One region of the Neobacillus sp. Soil_C_43 genome, then DNA from elsewhere that is predicted to be linked to it. Evidence: a T-box and tRNA genes for the amino acid it is inferred to sense, from the RefSeq annotation. Region 1 holds a T-box; the other holds one or more tRNA genes.
The links. A T-box is a leader RNA that pairs with one kind of tRNA and senses whether it is charged. The one in region 1 lies ahead of AC3A54_RS03625 (valine--tRNA ligase), so its partner is inferred to be a tRNA-Val.

Region 1 (9,490 bases):
ATCTTTTTACCACCTTCTCAATTCGAAGGATTATTCCTATCGACTGCCCATACGGATGAAGATATTGAAAAAACAATACAAGCAGCGGAAATTGCATTTTCTAAGCTTAAATAAATTTGTTTTGGTAGGCACTCACCTAATTTGGTGGGTGCTTTTTATTGTTCTCTGAGAGGTTCGTAGATGGGGTTTGGCGGAAAGAATTTAAAATTTGGCGGAATCCATGCCTAAGTTGGCGGAATAAATACAAAAGTTGGCGGAATTCTAACCCAAGTTGGCGGAATAATTACATAATTGAGCGGAATCCCCCATCAAGTTGAAGCAGTATCTATTTCTTTTTACTAACTAACTGCTTTTTTATCATAAATAAATCCCATTGTTCATAGAGTGTAAGTGACATAGTGATTTTGCGTGAAGGATACGAAAGGAGGAGTCGCTTTGTCCCAAGAGAATCAATCGTGCCTACGATTTTCTTTGGAGGAATCTTTGTGGTTTAGAAAAGGACAGGAAGTCGAGGAACTTCTATCGATTTCTCTAGACCCGGATATTACCATCCAGGAAAACGATCAGTACGTAACCATACGTGGTTCGTTGGAGCTTACCGGCGAATATAAAAGTTACGAACCTAGCAATGAGGGTAGCGAAGAGGAAGTAACATCCCAAAAGTTTGTAGAGAGGGTGGCAGAACGCGAGGAGGGCACCTGTGAATTTTCACATCGCTTCCCAGTCGATATCACCATCCCGAACAATCGGATTCAAAGCATCTATGATATTGATGTTCTCGTTGAATCATTCGATTATGCTACACCAGAGCGCAGCTGTCTTAAACTATCTGCAGAACTGACCATCAGTGGTTTATATGAGGCAGAGCAGCAGGAACAAGTAGAACCTGAATATGAGGTACTTAACCGTTACGAAACAGAAGAGGCTGAGGAAGAAGCAGCCATTGAACAAGCCGCAGTTCAAAGCGCATACGAAAACAACTTCTTATTTGAAGCAGAGGCAAGAAAACAACAGGAAGAAGAAGAAGAAGTAGAAGTATTACCGAAGTTCCCAACCTTTAACTACCAGCCTTCAGCAGAGGAACAAGAAGAATTTGAGCCTGCATGGGCCAGAAATGAAGGCGGCCAGCCAGTTGAGATCGAAGAAGAGGAAATCGTTGTTCAAGAACAAGCTGCACCACAACCAGAGGTTATTTTTGAAGAGGAAGTAAAGCATGTAGAAGAAAGCTCATCATCCCCTGAGGAAGCACCGAAGGTCAAGAAGAAGAAAGCATCCAAGAAGAAGAGTATGACACTTACCGAATTTTTTGCAAGGAAAGATGAAAACTCCGCCCAAACCAGTTTACGGGTTTGCATAGTACAGAAGGGGGATACAGTAAGTACCCTCGCAGACCGTTATGATGTAACGGTTCAAAATCTGTTGCGCGAAAATAATCTGGAACTCAATCAAGATGTGTATGAGGGGCAAGTATTATATATCCCTAGTGCTTTTGCAAAAAAATAACCATTCACAATTGTTGAGCGGGTTTTCTTTAACCTGCTCAGCTTCTTTTAAAAGCTATTTCGGCTTTTCCATTGAAAGAAGGTCGAGTTGACATGAATGAGTCAAATCGGATACAAATGCTAGCACCTGTATTAAAAAATTATTATATTGAACCTCATTTTGTAGAGGATTATGGTACGGTACAAAAAATTTATTCCAATAAAGGTACGTTTGCCTTAAAGAAAATCAATCCCTCAATCGGGACTGATTTCATTCGCCATGTGCACCTTCTGTACCAAAAAGGATTTAATCGCATCGTCCCAATTTATCCAACAATGGACGGCAGGTATGCGGTGCTGCACGAAAATGACCTGTACTATCTCATGCCCTGGATGCCAAATGATTTAAAAGAAAACCGCGAGCAAACCAATCTGCAATTATTTCGCGAATTAGCGAGACTTCATACCCTTTCGGCAAAAGAAATCACTGTCAACAAAGAAGAACGAACAGAGCATTATGAAAAGACCATTCAAGAGATGGAAAAACAACAGGAATTCCTGGATGGTTTTATCGATCAATGCGAAAAAAAGACCTACATGTCTCCGTTCGAATTATTGTATTGCATGTATTATAACGAAATTAGCCAAGCGCTAAGATTTTCAAAAACAAAATTTGAAGAATGGTACGAAAGCACAAAGGAAACCGAAAAGGCCCGCATGGTCATAACTCATGGAAAATTAGCTTCTGAGCATTTTTTGTATGATGATCGAGGTTACGGCTATTTTATTAATTTTGAAAATGCACGTTATGGTTCCCCGATTCATGATTTGCTCCCTTACCTTTCTCGTGCAATTAATTCCAGGCCGAAGCGGAGTGATACAGCGATCGACTGGGTATACCATTATTTTAAATACTTCCCGTTTAAAGCAGATGAGAAGCTATTATTCTTCAGCTATCTAGCTCTTCCCATTCCAATCATACAGGTAGCGGAGAGCTATTATCGAAAGCAGGGGCGAAAAAATGAGTTGAAATATGTCAGTCAGCTGCAGCACCGATACTGGCATTTAAAGAATTCAGAGTATATTGTCATGAAAATGACGGAAATCGAAAACGCACAAAAAGCAAAAGAAGGAGCCCAGCAGCAGTCATAACTCTGCAAGATGGGCTCCTTAAATAATGTCAAAATAAATGGATACAGCAAGGACAAGAAAACAGGTTAATAGTAATACATCAAATACGGTTGGTAGAAGCAGCGTCCGGATAAATTGAAAAATACTAAACGGAATAATTAATTGGGCAGCAATCCTTCGGCACGTGATGAACCAAGGCTTGTATTTGTATTTATGAAAATTCCTCTTCATCCCAGAACCTCCCCTTTGGGATTTGACCTTTATTTTATATATATTCCAAATGCCTATAGAAGTTCTCCATTAAATACATACAGTATAAAAAATAAAAAAATTGGTTATCATGATTGACGTCAAACCCTTTTTTTCGGTAGTATAACAATATAATTTAAAAAACAAGCAACGACAGGGAAGAGTACGATGCCATCCTACTTTTAGAGAGGGAAATCATTAGCTGAAAGATTTCCTAAGAGGAACATCAGAAGGTCGCCCAGGAGCTTCTTCTGCGAAAAGGTCAAATGATCTAATTAGTTGAAGACGGATGAAATCCGTTATCCCGTTAAGTGCCAATCATGTTTTTTGATTGGAAAAAAGGTGGTACCGCGAAGCAAACTCCATTCGTCCTTTTATGACGAATGGGGTTTTTTATGTTTCTGTGGAAACAGTAGTTTAAGAAGGAGGAATTTTTGATGGAAACAAAAGAATTAACGATGCCAACGAAATACGACCCGCAATCGATTGAAAAAGGTCGTTATGACTGGTGGCTGCAAGGGAAGTATTTTGAAGCAAAGGATGACGAGGGAAAACAGCCTTATACCGTTGTTATTCCACCGCCAAACGTAACAGGTAAGCTTCATCTAGGTCATGCATGGGATACAACCCTTCAAGATATTGTTACACGTATGAAACGGATGCAAGGCTATGACGTGCTTTGGCTCCCTGGTATGGACCATGCGGGAATTGCCACACAGGCGAAGGTAGAAGAGAAGCTTCGCAGTGAAGGCAAAAGCCGTTACGATTTAGGCCGTGAAAAGTTTGTTGAGGAGACATGGAAGTGGAAGGATGAATATGCTTCACACATCCGTCAGCAATGGTCGAAGCTAGGATTAGGCTTAGATTACAGCCGTGAGCGGTTCACTTTGGATGAAGGCCTATCAGATGCGGTTCGCGAAGTATTCGTTACCCTTTATAATAAAGGCTTAATTTACCGCGGCGAATATATTATTAACTGGGATCCTTCCACGAAAACAGCATTATCTGACATTGAAGTAATCTATAAAGATGTTCAGGGTGCGTTTTACCACCTGAGATATCCTTTAGCAGATGGCACTGGATCCATTGAGGTTGCGACAACTCGTCCAGAAACGATGCTCGGTGATACAGCTGTTGCGGTTCATCCTGAAGATGAGCGCTACAAGCACTTAATTGGCAAAACCGTTATTCTGCCAATCGTTGGCCGCGAAATTCCAATTGTAGCAGATGATTATGTAGATATGGAATTCGGTTCTGGAGCGGTTAAAATTACCCCTGCACACGATCCGAACGACTTTGAACTTGGCAACCGCCATAATCTTGAACGTATCCTCGTTATGAACGAAGACGGCTCGATGAATGACAAAGCAGGAAAATATAAAGGTATGGATCGCTTCGACTGCCGTAAGCAAATCGTTAAAGACCTTCAAGAACAAGGCGTTCTTTTCAAAATTGAAGAGCATCTTCATTCCGTAGGCCATTCCGAACGTAGTGGTGCAGTTGTTGAACCATACCTATCTACTCAATGGTTCGTTAAGATGCAACCCCTGGCAGATGAAGCAATTGCCCTTCAAAATAAAGAAAACAAAGTCAACTTTGTTCCTGACCGCTTTGAGAAAACCTACTTGCGTTGGATGGGAAATATCCGTGATTGGTGTATTTCACGTCAGCTTTGGTGGGGACACCGAATTCCTGCATGGTACCACAAAGAAACAGGTGAAGTATTTGTAGGTCATGAAGCACCAGCAGACGCTGAAAACTGGGAGCAGGACAAAGACGTATTAGATACATGGTTCAGCTCAGCATTATGGCCGTTCTCAACCATGGGCTGGCCGAACAAGGAAGCAGCTGATTTTAAACGTTACTTCCCAACAGACGTTTTGGTAACAGGCTACGATATCATTTTCTTCTGGGTATCCAGAATGATTTTCCAAAGCATCGAATTTACAGGTGAACGTCCCTTTAAAGATGTTCTGATCCATGGTCTTGTTCGTGATGAACAAGGACGTAAAATGAGTAAATCACTTGGTAACGGTGTGGACCCAATGGATGTCATAGATCAATATGGGGCAGACTCCTTACGATACTTCTTATCGACTGGATCATCTCCAGGTCAGGATTTACGCTACAGCACAGAAAAAGTTGAAGCTACCTGGAATTTTGCTAATAAAATTTGGAATGCATCACGCTTTGCTTTAATGAATATGGACGGCATGACTTACGAAGAAATTGATTTCAGTGGTGAAAAATCCGTTGCGGATAAATGGATTTTAACAAGATTAAATGAAACGATTGACCATGTTACCAAGCTTTCAGACCGCTATGAATTCGGTGAAGTAGGCCGTGCATTATACAACTTCATTTGGGATGACTTCTGTGATTGGTACATTGAAATGGCAAAGCTTCCATTATATGGTGAAGATGAAGCAGCTAAAAAAACGACTCGTTCCATCCTTGCTTATGTATTAGATCAAACGATGCGTTTGTTACATCCGTTTATGCCATTCATTACCGAGGAAATTTGGCAAAACCTCCCACATGCTGGTGAATCTATTACTACAGCTGCATGGCCAGAGGTGAAACCGGAGCTTTCCGATGACAAGGCAGCACAGGATATGAAGCTTCTTATGGAAATGATTCGCGCGGTACGTAATATTCGTGCGGAAGTGAATACGCCAATGAGTAAGAAAATTAAAATGTTGGTTAAAGCGAAGGACGAATCAATCCTGAAGGCCATCGAAACAAACCGCAGCTATATCGAGCGCTTCTGTAATCCAGAGGAATTACAAATGGGTATCGATATTGAATCACCTGAAAAAGCAATGACAGCGGTGATTACAGGCTTGGAAATCATTCTTCCGCTTGAAGGCTTAATTAACATTGACGAAGAAATTACTCGTCTTGAGAAGGAATACGAAAAGTTAAATAAAGAAGTAGAGCGCGTTCAAAAGAAATTAAGCAATGAAGGATTTATGAAGAAAGCACCTGAAAGTGTTGTTACTGAAGAGCGTGCAAAGGAAAATGACTATCTTGAAAAAAGAAGCATCGTGGAAGCACGCATTAAAGAATTAAGAGGGTAACCTTTATTTAAAGAGGTCAGACCCCACTAATATAACTGTGGGGTCTGACCCCTTTTTCTTATTAATCAAATATGGACGGGGTGTCACGAAATGTTTACTTCATATAAAGAAGCCCTAGACTGGATCCACGCGAGATTACGGCTTGGGATTAAGCCTGGTTTGAAACGAATGGAATGGATAATGGACAAGCTGGGTTCCCCTGAAAAGAAGATCCAAACGATCCATGTGGGGGGGACAAACGGAAAAGGCTCGACCGTCACCTACCTTCGTAATATTTTACAAGCAGCAGGCTATAAGGTGGGTACCTTTACCTCCCCCTATATCGAGCAATTTAATGAGCGTATTAGTGTGAATGGAAAACCGATTACGGATGAAGAGCTTTTACACCTGGCCAATGTCATTCGACCATTAGCAGATGAATTGGAAGAAACAGAGCTTGGGGGACCGACTGAGTTTGAAGTGATCACCGCTATGTCGTTTTATTATTTTGCAGAAATGGGCAAGGTGGACGTGGTTGTTTATGAAGTGGGATTAGGAGGACGATTTGACTCCACCAACATTCTTCATCCACTAGCTTCTATTATTACAAATATCGGATTGGACCACACGAACATTCTCGGAAACTCGTATGAGGAAATCGCTTTTGAAAAAGCAGGAATCATCAAGGAGCATATTCCGATTTTTACGGCGGTGAAACATCCAGGAGCTCTTAAAGTAATCGAGAATCAGGCAGAAAAAATGAAGGCACCGATTTATCGACTGAACCAGGAATTTTCAATTTCTGAGCACCAATCATTGACTAAAGGTGAAAAGTTTACTTTATCTACACCATCACAAGCCTTCATTGATGTTGAAATCAGTATGATCGGTCAGCATCAAACGGAAAATGCGGCCCTTGCAGTCTGTGCAGCACAATACTTAAATCAAGAGGGTTCGTTTCCTATCAGTGACCAAGCCATTAGAGAAGGCTTGAAAAAGGCATACTGGCCAGGCAGATTTGAAATTCTATCTGAAAAGCCGTTAGTCATTATCGATGGAGCTCACAATGAGGAAGGGATTACAGCCCTTGTACAAGAATTATCAACAAGATATAAAGAGCAACATATCCATATTGTATTTGCTGCATTAAAGGATAAGAAGTTGGATGAAATGATTGCAAAGCTGGACCAGGTAGCGAATCAACTCTCATTTGTCAGCTTTGATTTTCCACGGGCAGCTGCAGCGGAAGAGTTATTGAAGATCAGTCAGTCTACCAATAAGGTGGCAGTAACCAACTGGGAGTCCTACCTTTTAGAGGAGATTCAGGCTCTAGATTCATCTAGTATGCTTGTTATTACTGGATCTCTCTATTTTATCTCTGAGATAAAACCACATTTATGTAAATATTTGAAAAATATAAAAATATCTTTGTGACAAGCTATAGTAATAGTGGTAAAATGATTTTATCTTGAATTAATAATAATATGAAGGGGGAGGTAGGTAAGATGGTTAAACCGCTAACAAAACAAGCCATTTTTCTTGTATGGTTTTTATTAGTACCTGCAGGACTCTGGTTTACCTATCATACGCATCCTCCTAAGATTAATGGGCATTGGATAGATCTATTAGCCTTTTTGCTGTTAACCTCCGTGGTGGCTTCCATGCCTATAGTCATAAATCAGATGTACATCTTTTTAATTCAATGGGTGGCCTTGGCTACCTTTTTGCGATTTGGCTTATTTGTTGAAATTATCTTTGCTCAAATTGCTGTCGTTGTATTACTACTTAAGCTAAGGATTCTTCGCAAGGGTGAGATTTTCCGACTGCCTCTCAATTTAATTATGTTTTTTCTTGTTTCTTTCTTGAGTGGTGCTTTCTATTATTTATTAGGTGGTAATCCAACTCCCGACTTTACACATGATTCAAGTTCCCTGTGGCTAGCAGTCATGTATGCGGTCTTAAGTTACACTTTAAATCAAGTTATTTTAGCGTTTAATCTGTATGTAATATATAAAAGCAAGGAACCTTACTTCGGGAAGGAGTTCTTTGCCGAGACAATTACAACATTAGTTACATTCCCAATTGGGTTTATCCTATACATTCTTTATAACCAAGATGGGGTAGGCATATTAGCTCTCCTATTTGTGGGTGTTCCGTTTGTCAGTTTATCTATTATTTTTAATCTCTATTATTCAAGTGAAAAAATAAATGAATATCTTCAAAAGGCAGCAGAAATTGGCCATCAGTTGGCTGAGCGTTTGTATATTAATGATGTTGTTGACTTATTTATTCAAAAATTAAGTGAAATGCTGCCGGTGGATTATGCTTATATCCTTGAGGCAAGCGGCGACGAACTGAAATTGATTCGCCGCATTGAATCAGGAAATGCGTTACCAAATGATCAGCAGTCTATGAGTATCCATGAAGGAATCAGCGGAATGGTTTGGGCAAGCCGAAAGGCCTTCCTATTCAAAACAAAGAAGGATTGGATTGAGTATTCGAATGGCTACATTCCGAAGGATGCCGAAAGTATTCTGGGTGTACCTATCATTCGAAGTAAAAAGTTAATTGGTGTCTTACTATTAGCATCAAGAAGAAAACGAGCTTATGAAAAATCGCAGCTAATGATTATCGATATTCTTTGTTCTCATTTTGCCGTCGCAATTGAAAATGCACGCCATTATGAGCAAACCAAGAGACAGAGCGAGCGTTGTGCCTTAACGAGTCTATATAATTATCGTTACTTTGAGAATATGCTAACAGAGGAATTTGAAAAACTTACTCGTTTCGAACGCAAAATGCTTTCATTAATTATTCTCGACATTGACCATTTTAAAAACGTGAATGACACGTATGGCCATCAAAGTGGAAATGAAATTCTATGCGAACTGGCTAACAGGTTAAATAAGCTGGTAGGAGGCAGAGGAACTGTTGCCCGGTATGGTGGCGAGGAATTTGTGGTCCTTTTACCAGATGTATCAAAAGAAGATGCCTATCAAATGGCTGAACTCATCCGTCAATCCATCGCCAACTGGCCTTTCAGCATAAGCCAGTCGTTAGACCAAAAGCATCAGCAAGTCAGAATCACGGCTTCCATCGGTGTGGCAACCGCACCAGAGGATGCTGAAGATGCATTAGCCTTAATCCGCCATGCAGACCGGGCGCTTTATGTAGGGGCTAAGCGGGCAGGAAGGAACAGGGTTGCGGAGTATTCCTCATGTTAAAGATAATAATACAAAAAATCGCAGGTTCCACTTTGGGACCTGCGGTTTTCTTAGTATTTAACTTTTGTTCCTTTATCCGCATTAAATAGCCATTCATTAACCGAAGGAGTGGAGCAAGTATTTTTTGAAATAGGATAGTCAACAAGTTTAAAATTGGAATCTAGCTTGTATGTTTTACCTGTAATACAAACCCCATACGCTTCCCCAATATTTATAATGTTGTTAGCAAAAATAGCATCCCCGTAAATATTAATTCTTGCAGACCCTTGCAAGGTTAATTTAGTAATGTATGCATCCCCTTTAACTGTTACAGAACGTTTACCTTCAATAACGATATCATTACTAA
Region 2 (9,490 bases), on a different contig from region 1:
CCGACATGTGCTCCGCATGTACTAATAAGGCTTCAATGGTATCGAAGCTTCTTGCAGCCACCTTCAGGTCCTTCAGGTCATCTGAACCCTTTTCCAGCTTACTCGATTCATTTCCACGTTTTTTAAGAAAATCAAGAAAACCAATGTCCTTTTCAATCTGTTCAAGTGCCTTAATCGGAGACAAGTGTTTTAACCCGCGAATGAGCGTCACTGCTTTTTTTAATTTTTTCTCTTGAAAAGCATGTGTCGTTTTCAAGTGTGAAAGAGACTCAAGAAAACTACAGTCTTTTAAGATGCTTTGTGCTTTTATTTCTTTAAGTAGAGACTGTTTTAAAAACAGAAAAGGTAAGATGTCAGCAATTGCTTGGGGATCATCTTCATTTAAACTCACTCTTAGAAAGGAAAGGGTGCTTCTTACTATATAACGGTCATAAAAAGAGTCTGCGTCCAAATCAATTTTAAACGGAAGGTTTGAGTTCGCTAAGCGCTCAAACACGGCTCTAGAGCTAGCATTGGTTCGATAAAGAATCGCAAAATCAGAAGGGTTCGCTCCTGCTGCAATTTTCTCTTGAATGTCAGTAACAATCATGGTTGCTTCTTCTTCTTCATCATAGGGGAAAAATAACTTTGGCAGTATTCCCGCTGAGAATTGAGCCTTCATTTTCTTCGTTCTTCTTAATTTATTTGCAGAGATCATTTGATTGGCTGCCGAAACAATCTCATGAGAGGAACGATAATTTTGGTCTAGAGTGACCAATTTTGCATATGGAAAGTCTTTCTCAAACTCAAGTAAATAGCTAGGGTCACTGCCTCGGAAGCTATAAATGGCCTGGTCATCATCACCGACTGCGCAGACGTTCTTGTTTTTTCCTGATAAAAGCTTAACCAGCTCGTATTGCACCTTATTAATATCCTGAAACTCATCGATTAAGAAATAGTGAAAACGATCTTGATATTGTTGAAGAAGTGCTGGAGATGTTTTGAGAAGCTGATAACAGCCAATCAGCATGTCATCAAAGTCAAATAAACCTTCTCTTTGTTTGAACTCTTCATACTTTGTATATAAAAAGACAACTTTCTCTTCCCACTCTGTTGAAGGTTTAACTTCATTAGGCAGGAGTAGGGAGTTTTTCCAAAATCCAATTTGCTGAAGAGCCAGATCATAAGCAAATTCTTTTTCCGATAAATCAAGTTCTTTACCCGCTTCCTTCAGGATTTTGTCCCGTTGCCATTCCTTTTTTAATAGTTTATGAGCCGACCAATTCACTGAATCATGATACATAAGTATGCGGTAAAAGATGCTGTGAAAGGTTCCTGTAACCAGTAAGTTGATTTTCTCTCGGTTTATTTCTGGATATGTGAGCAAACGATGCTTCATTTCCGCAGCTGCTTTTGATGTAAAAGTAACAAGCATAATCGAGCGGGGATCTGTTTGTTTTACTTCCATCATATAGGCTGTTCTGGCAGTCAACACCCGAGTTTTCCCACTGCCGGCACCAGCTAAGACTAGCAATGAACCTTCTGTTTCCATAACAGCAGCCGCCTGGCTATCATCTAGGACCACTCCCTGATCTTCGAGTTGCTGAAGGTATGACGGGCGCTCATTTTTCTGCCTGGCATCTGCTGGTTTAAATGGAATTTGATACTCTATATGTTTTGCAGACTTGAAAAATTCAACATCTTTGGGGGCCTCTGTAATGATTCTGCCTTGCGGTATTTTAAAGCCGTTCCGTTCGATATAGATTGGTGTGTCATCTAATTGGGTTACTGGAGAATTTGGTTCCAAACAAGCTTTTTTAGGAGCATGTGCATGAAAAAAATGTGGATGATCTTGAATTCCTAAAAACAGTTGCACCTTTTCCTTGCAAGCAGGACATAGGAGTTCACCATTTTTCCCAGCTAGGAATATCTTTTGATGTTGTTCCCTCGCTAGTTGCTCAAGTTCAATGGTTTGATTTTGGTAGATAGCAGTTTTCATATAGTAAAACCTCAATTTCAATAAATACGACTGTTCTATCATAACAAAACCTGATAGGGACGGAAAGTGTTTCATATATTAACCATTCAATTAAAAAAACCACTTGCCGTCTCTGGCAAGTGGTTCGTATGTTACATTTCTTTCATCATTGTTTTATGAGGAATGCCTGCATCGAGGAATTCTTCAGAGACAACTTCATATCCAAGACGAGCATAAAAGGGGATGGCTTGTGTTTGGGCATTAAGTTTTAACCTATGAAGCCCTTGTTCACGAGCATGCTCCTCAATGCCATTCATGATGGCATTTCCAGCACCCGTCTTTCTTGCTTCCTTTAATACACAAATTCGTTCTACTTTTCCATAGCCTTCAACCACACGGAATCGACCTGCACCGATTGGCGCACCATCGTTATACAGGACAAAATGAACAGCTTCATCTTCGAATTGATCGATTTCCTCTTCAAGAGGTACTTTTTGTTCTTCAACAAATACAGTCTTTCGAATGGAGAATGCATCTGCTAGTTCTTTTTGATCTTCAACCACTTTAAGCTTCACTTTACCTATTCCTTTCCAAGACGAAATGTTTCATATACAGTCCAAGAACCATTTTCTAATTGATAGAGAAGGTGGAATCGGTCAATGGTTTCTTCGTGATCAATTTTTGTCATTCGGAGTGAACCAAAGACATCGGAGTGTTCGTCATTAGAGAGGTTTTGACCAATCGTAATATGAGGGACAAAGGCATACTCTAATGGTGAATCACTAAAAGTTTGATTGATTTCGGAATGCAGATTTATTAGTTCTTCTGTCGGATCAACTTTAAAATAAATCACGTTATTTACGGGTTGAAAAGAGCTAATCTTTGAAGTTTTTAAAGAAAATGGATGGGTATTTTGAGCGATTTGCTGTAGCTTATTCGCTACATCCTTTGCATCCTCTTCAGTTGCTTCAAAGGCATTTTTTAATGTTAAGTGTGGAGGAATAAGTGAATAGTGTGGATCATAACGTTTACGGTAAGAATTCACTAAATCTTGAAGCTTTTTTGATGGAAAAATGACAACTCCAAATTTCATACGTATATACCTCCGTTTTAAAAAATTATTTAAATAGAAAAATAATACTCATAACAGCCTTCTTACTATTATAGCAAATTTTCTAACAATATTAAATAATAGAAAATACTCAAACTTTTGTTAATATGTGTTAGAAAAACATGTTCAGTGCCCGTCTTAAATCTGGCTGCCAATAGGTCCACGTATGATCACCATTAAATTCTTCATAAAAGTATGTAAATGGTTTATCTGAAATGATTTTTGATAGTTCCCTATTAGGGTCTAAAAAGTTCTTCACTTGTCCATCTGTCGTCGGTACTTCCGTTTCTTGGGTTCCGATTACATGATAAATCTCTAGTAGCTGAGTATCTGTAAAATCTTCCACTAATTCTAAGATCTTTTGATTCACATAGGGTGATTGCAAAAGCACCTTTCCAAATGTATGTGGATATTGAATCGCTGTCATTAAAGAGACGGTTGCCCCAAGAGAATCACCAATAAGTGCCCGGGTCGTACCCATTTGATAGGTTGGAAACTCCGTATCAAGAAATGGCACTAATTCATGTGCTAGGAAGCGTATATATTGCTCATTTTGATCACCATTTGGATGATATTTTCTGCGGCGATCGGCAACATCTTTATAGGGTACCCCAACAATAATTAAGTTTTCAATTTCTCTGGTATTAAGAAACTCATCTGCTAATCGACCAATTCTGCCAAGTTGAAAATAATCCCGGCCATCCTGGGCAATCAGCAGAGAGTATTTATAGAGTGGTGAGAAGTTTGCTGGAAGGTAAACGAGAAGTAGTATTTCCTCTCCCAGCTCTTTACTATGAAAGGTAAGTTCTTTAATCTTGCCTTTTGGAAATTCCATGTGATAAAACCCCCATATTCAGTAGATACATTAGAATTTTACCATAACTCGACTGGAAATGCTTTCACAACGGGGAATAAAGGGATTGGTAAGCTGCTGTTAAGAGGTAAAGAGGAATTAATGAAGATATCGATTTTTTGATTGTGATTCGGGCATTAGGGATAAGATGTTTTCACGTTTAAAGGTGCGCATCTGTTTCCGAAGCAAACAGTACCCGCGGATATAGTCATCATTTATTTCCTTCACAATCAGTTTCCGTTGTGAAATTTCTTGGTTGTCGGCAAGGTAAATCATTTCCAAAGGCATGTTTTCTTCAATTGAACGAATAAAAAGCCCATCCATGTAAATCACTCCTTTCTTTATATACTATCATTATAACCGAACATTAGTTCTTTATTCAACTGAAATAAGAACTAATGTTCTTGTTTTTTGAGGTTGTATATTGGAAATTAATTATTGACTTTTGCTACAATATTACTATAATTAGATATGTAGATTAATAAGCGATCTGTTAGCTCAGTTGGGAGAGCGCAACCTTGACAGGGTTGAGGTCGGGGGTTCGAACCCCTCACAGGTCATCCGAACGGTAGAAACGTTGATATAACGGTGTTCTACCGTTTTTTATTTCCAATGACTTATGCGTTGACTTAATTGCAGGGTAGCGCTCCTATTTACAACATGGTAGCGCTGCGTTTATGCGTCTTTTGTTCCGTTGACTTAACCGAACAGGAGGCGTTTTTATTTTGGCTGACAAACGAATAGGAAATCGCGTTAAAAACGTTTGAATATTGTGAAAAACTGCACATAACCTCGATAGTTTATTTCAATCTTTTATGGCGATAAAACGTGAGGAGGGAGTAAAAAGCTCCCTTCTACTATTAGAAGAAATCGTCAACACACAGGGGGAATATTTACCATACGCTAAAGTCACGACTATTTCTTTATGTTTTTGGCCCGTCTTGCTATAATAAATACTACAGTTGTAAAAGTAGGAGGGTTATCATGAAGGAGATTCCTCAAATATCAGAAGCAGAATATGAAGTGATGAAGGTTATATGGAACTTTGAGCCGATTTCGACTCCTGAGGTAGTGGAGAAATTTTCGAATAAGAGTGATTGGAAGCCAAATACCATTCACACCATGCTGGCGCGCCTAGTTAAGAAAAAGGCTTTGCACGCAAGAAAAGATGGCCGGGTGTTTATTTATACTTCACTGGTTGAAAAGCACGAATATGTTGAGCAAAAAAGTAATTCCTTTCTGCAGCAGTTTTTCGGCGGCACGTTAAATTCAATGATATTAAATTTTATTGAGAATGAAAAGTTATCGAATGAAGATATTTCGGAATTAAAGGAAATATTATCCACAAGGGACAAGAAAGGGGAAAAATAATGGATACCATGCTGCTGCGGATTTTAGTTAGTACAATCGTGGTATCCCTCCTTATTTTCATAATTCTGTTAATCAAAAAGCTATTAAACCATCATATGACGGTGAAAGCACATTATCAAATTTGGTATTTCCTTTGCATTCCAATCCTTGCTACCTTTTTACCTAGGAATTATTTTCGACTTGGAGAAGGAACGCGCTATTTTAAAAGCTTACTTTTTTTTCATAGAGACGCGCCATTGAAGAGTGAAAGGAATAATGGAGTGGATGCCTCTCAGGCGCCAAACAGCGATCTATTAAATGATTTCACGATATCGGTTAACAAGTCAACGCCCGATTTCCTCTACCATACATTTTTTACAGTTTGGGTCATTGGAGTGGTTCTTTTTATTGTGGCTGCTGTTTATTCAAACTATCAAATCTATCAAATGAAAAAGTCAGCTGCGGCTGTTCATAACCAAAAGTTAAATGAACTATTAGAAGCGTGCAAAGAGTTGGTTGGGGTGAAAAGAAACATAAGGTTGAGGGAGACCTCTCTTATTACCTCGCCAATCACGGTGGGGATTTTTCAACCCTATATTTTTTTACCAAGCAAAACGCGAGAAGCATTCTCGTTAAATGAATTAAAGTACGTGTTTTTGCACGAGCTGCATCATCATAAAAGCAAGGATCTGTTCGGGAATTACGTCATGTGTTTATTTCGTATTATTTATTGGTTTAACCCGTTCGTTTGGTATGCCTTAAAAAGGATTCGAATCGATCGGGAGTTAGCCTGTGATGCTTCCGTTTTAAATCTCTTGGATGAGAGTGGATATATCGAATATGGGCATACCATCATTCGGTTTGCAGATAAAAAACATGATCGTACCCTTGAACAGTTTGCTCCAGGTATAGGTGGCACAAAAACACAAATCAAACAAAGAATCCAGTGCATTGCAAGCTTCTCTAGCGATTCTCTATTATTGAAATGGAAAAGCAAGGCCATCTGCGCAGTTTTAGGAATTGTTGTGCTATTCCTTGCTCCAATCACCACCGTTATTGCGAGCCCAGATGATGTGTATCAGTTTAGCGGGAAGAATGCGGTCTATGAAGATCTAGGCTCCTATTTTAAGGGCTACAAGGGTAGCTTCGTTTTATATGATTCTTCTAAAAACCAATATCAAATTTATAATCGAGAGTTTAGTGAACAGAGGATTTCTCCTGATAGCACCTATAAAATATTTTCTGCCTTATTTGCAATGGAATCTAATGTGATTTCAACGAATAACAATAAACAGGTTTGGGATGGGAAAATTTATCCTTTTCCAGAATGGAATCAAAATCAAAATTTAGCGACTGCCTTGAGCCAATCCGTGAATTGGTATTTCCAAAATACCGATCGAGAGGTAGGAAGAAAGCAGCTGCAAGATTATTTTCACAAGATAAAATACGGGAATGAGGATCTTTCAGGCAATATGGATAGTTACTGGATGGAATCTTCCTTAAAAATATCGCCCATTGAACAAGTTCAATTATTATACCAATTAGAAGAAAATCAATGGGGTTTTAAAGCGGAAAATATCAAAGCGGTAAAAAAGGCAATTTTAATAGATGTGCAAAAGAATGGGCGGTTGTATGGTAAAACGGGAACCGGCATGATTAATGGAAAGAATGTAAATGGCTGGTTTATTGGCTTTGTCGATAAAGGAGATGATCGTTTTTATTTTGCCATAAATATTCAAAATATGGATGGGCAGGCCCAAGGAAGCAAGGCAGCGGAGATTGCCAAGCAGATCCTGCATCATAAGAAGATATATTAATAATTAACCCCAGAAAGGATTACCCTTCCTTTTTGGGACTTTCTCGGGCTAAATACTACAATTGTAGTATTTAAAGCAACCTTGTACACAAACTTTCAAGTATGAAAGGGCTGATGCGTTTTGATGCAGAAAAGGCAGAAAGAAAATATAGTAAAAAACCCAATTCGATGGAGACTGAATGGTCTTTTTTTCATGGTCTTTGTTCTTTTTTCTATCCTGATTCTCCGCCTTGGCGTTATCCAAATTATCAAAGGGGAAAACTATGCGGCTCAGGCAGAGAAGACAGATGTGACGCCCGTCAGCTATTCAGTTCCGCGTGGAAAAATATATGATATGAATCATAAGTTAGTAGTCTACAATATTCCGGAAAAGGCGATTATCTATACACCGCCCAAAAATCCGCAGCCGGACGAATTGCTTGAACTGGCCAAAAAGTTAAATACCTTTCTGGTCATGACTGATAAAGAGATCAATAAAGTAACCGATCGGGATTTGAAAGATATCTGGCTGGCGGTACATAACAATGGCACGGATTTAATCACAAAGAAGGAGGAGAAATTATACAAACAGGAAAGGCTGAATGACAAGGATTTATATCAATTAAAATTGAACCGCATTACAGAAAGCGATCTCCAGGCAATGGACAAAAACCTGGCGGCCATATACCGGAAACTTTCTTCCGCCAGCGCTTTAACCCCGACGATGATCAAAAATGAAAATGTAACAGAGGAAGAATATGCGAAGGTCAATGAAAATCTGGAAAACCTGCCGGGTGTGGATGTCACGACCGATTGGAAGAGGAGCCGCACCTACGGGGAAACGTTTTGGAATATGCTTGGGGAAGTAACGAGTGCAGATGAAGGACTTCCGGCAGAAAAGGTAGATTACTATACGTCTAAAGGGTACAACCTGAATGACCGCGTCGGGAAAAGCTATATTGAAGAGCTTTATGATGGCGTGTTGCAAGGCCAAAAGGAAAAAGTGGAAACGGTGACAGATCCAAACGGAAATGTGGTGAGTACAGAGACTGTATCGGAAGGGAAGAGCGGCAAGGATATTGTTCTGACCATTGATATGGAGTTTCAAGCCCAAGTGGAAAAAATTATGCAGGAAGAGTTAGTCAGTGCAATCCAAAAGCCGCATACGGATACGCTTGACACTGCCTTTGTTGTGGCAATGGAGCCGAAAACAGGCCGCATTCTTGCGATGTCAGGAAAAGTGTATAACAGGCAGACCCGGGAGTTTACCGATTTTACACCGGGAACCTTCACTTATGCGTTTGAACAGGGGTCCGTTGTAAAAGGGGCCACAGTATTAACCGGATACCAAACGGGTGTCAGGGATTTCGGGGAAATCGAGCTGGATGAAGTCATGCGATTTAAGGGGTCGGGAACCTTTTCCTCTTACCAAGTCATGAACAGAATTAACGAATTAGAGGCATTAGAGCGTTCATCAAACGTTTATATGTGGAAAACCGCGATAGAAATTATGGGCGGCAAGTATGTCCCCAATGGCACATTGAATATCAATCCGAAAAAAATTGAAACCATCCGCTATTATTTCAACCAATTTGGTTTGGGCATCCCTACTGGTATTGATTTTGATAATGAAACGGCGGGAATTAAAGGAACCAATCCAAGCACCTACTTTCAAATTGCCATCGGACAATTAGATACCTATACACCGATGCAAATTGCCCAGTATATGACAACGATTGCCAATGGAGGATACCGGATGAAGCCTCAATTGGTGAAGGAGATTCGTGAACCCAATATGAATGGCAATGAAGCGGGTAACGTGATCGATGAAATCGAACCAGTGGTGCTGAATCGGGTGGATATGAGTGAGGAGATGATTAAGCGGGTTCAACAAGGTTTTTGGCTGGTTACCCATGGTTCCAAAGGAACAGCGAGAGGATATTTTAAAGATGAACCGTACAATGCCGCGGGTAAAACCGGGACCTCGGAATCCTATAAAAATGGGGTGAAGACTTGGAATCTTTCTTTTGCTGGTTATGCTCCATTTAATGATCCCGAGATTGCCATTGCCGTTATTGTGCCCAATGCCTACCGAGATGGTTATGCTTCGCCGCACAGTGCTGCTAATATCATCAGCCAGCGGGTTTTTCGGGCATATTTTGACCTTAATGAAAAAGGAAAGCAAACGACAAAATGATATTGACAACTTTTTATTACACATGTAGTATTACCTTTGTAATAAATACTACATGCGTAGTATTTAGTGCGTAATCTACTATTACACATGTAATTAAATTGGAGAAAGGAGGAAATTCTCCCCCAGCATTTCGGGGCAGCATAAGGTTATGAAAGTGATATTGAATATGGTTCAAAAAGCTGCAAACGAAATAAATTTTTCGTTGTATAAATAATCGGAATTGAATC

Region 2: it encodes a tRNA-Val, which carries the amino acid that the T-box ahead of AC3A54_RS03625 (valine--tRNA ligase) is inferred to sense. The anticodon was not compared.

Annotation. Positions count from the first base shown of each region.
Region 1 covers NZ_JBDGJV010000001.1:681,082-690,571, reverse strand. Annotated here, with positions in the region: gene hemL (glutamate-1-semialdehyde 2,1-aminomutase) at 1-114, shown strand, start outside; gene spoVID (stage VI sporulation protein D) at 409-1,503, shown strand; gene ysxE (spore coat protein YsxE) at 1,596-2,633, shown strand; gene AC3A54_RS03630 (hypothetical protein) at 2,652-2,843, opposite strand; T-box leader at 3,003-3,238, shown strand; gene AC3A54_RS03625 (valine--tRNA ligase) at 3,299-5,941, shown strand; gene AC3A54_RS03620 (bifunctional folylpolyglutamate synthase/dihydrofolate synthase) at 6,032-7,354, shown strand; gene AC3A54_RS03615 (sensor domain-containing diguanylate cyclase) at 7,426-9,144, shown strand; gene AC3A54_RS03610 (hypothetical protein) at 9,195-9,490, opposite strand, start outside.
Region 2 covers NZ_JBDGJV010000022.1:14,571-24,060, forward strand. Annotated here, with positions in the region: gene AC3A54_RS22175 (UvrD-helicase domain-containing protein) at 1-1,978, opposite strand, end outside; gene AC3A54_RS22180 (GNAT family N-acetyltransferase) at 2,110-2,532, opposite strand; gene AC3A54_RS22185 (YjcG family protein) at 2,538-3,050, opposite strand; gene AC3A54_RS22190 (alpha/beta hydrolase) at 3,181-3,903, opposite strand; gene AC3A54_RS22195 (hypothetical protein) at 4,021-4,245, opposite strand; tRNA gene AC3A54_RS22200 (tRNA-Val) at 4,409-4,481, shown strand; gene AC3A54_RS22205 (BlaI/MecI/CopY family transcriptional regulator) at 4,906-5,292, shown strand; gene AC3A54_RS22210 (BlaR1 family beta-lactam sensor/signal transducer) at 5,292-7,088, shown strand; gene AC3A54_RS22215 (peptidoglycan D,D-transpeptidase FtsI family protein) at 7,212-9,263, shown strand.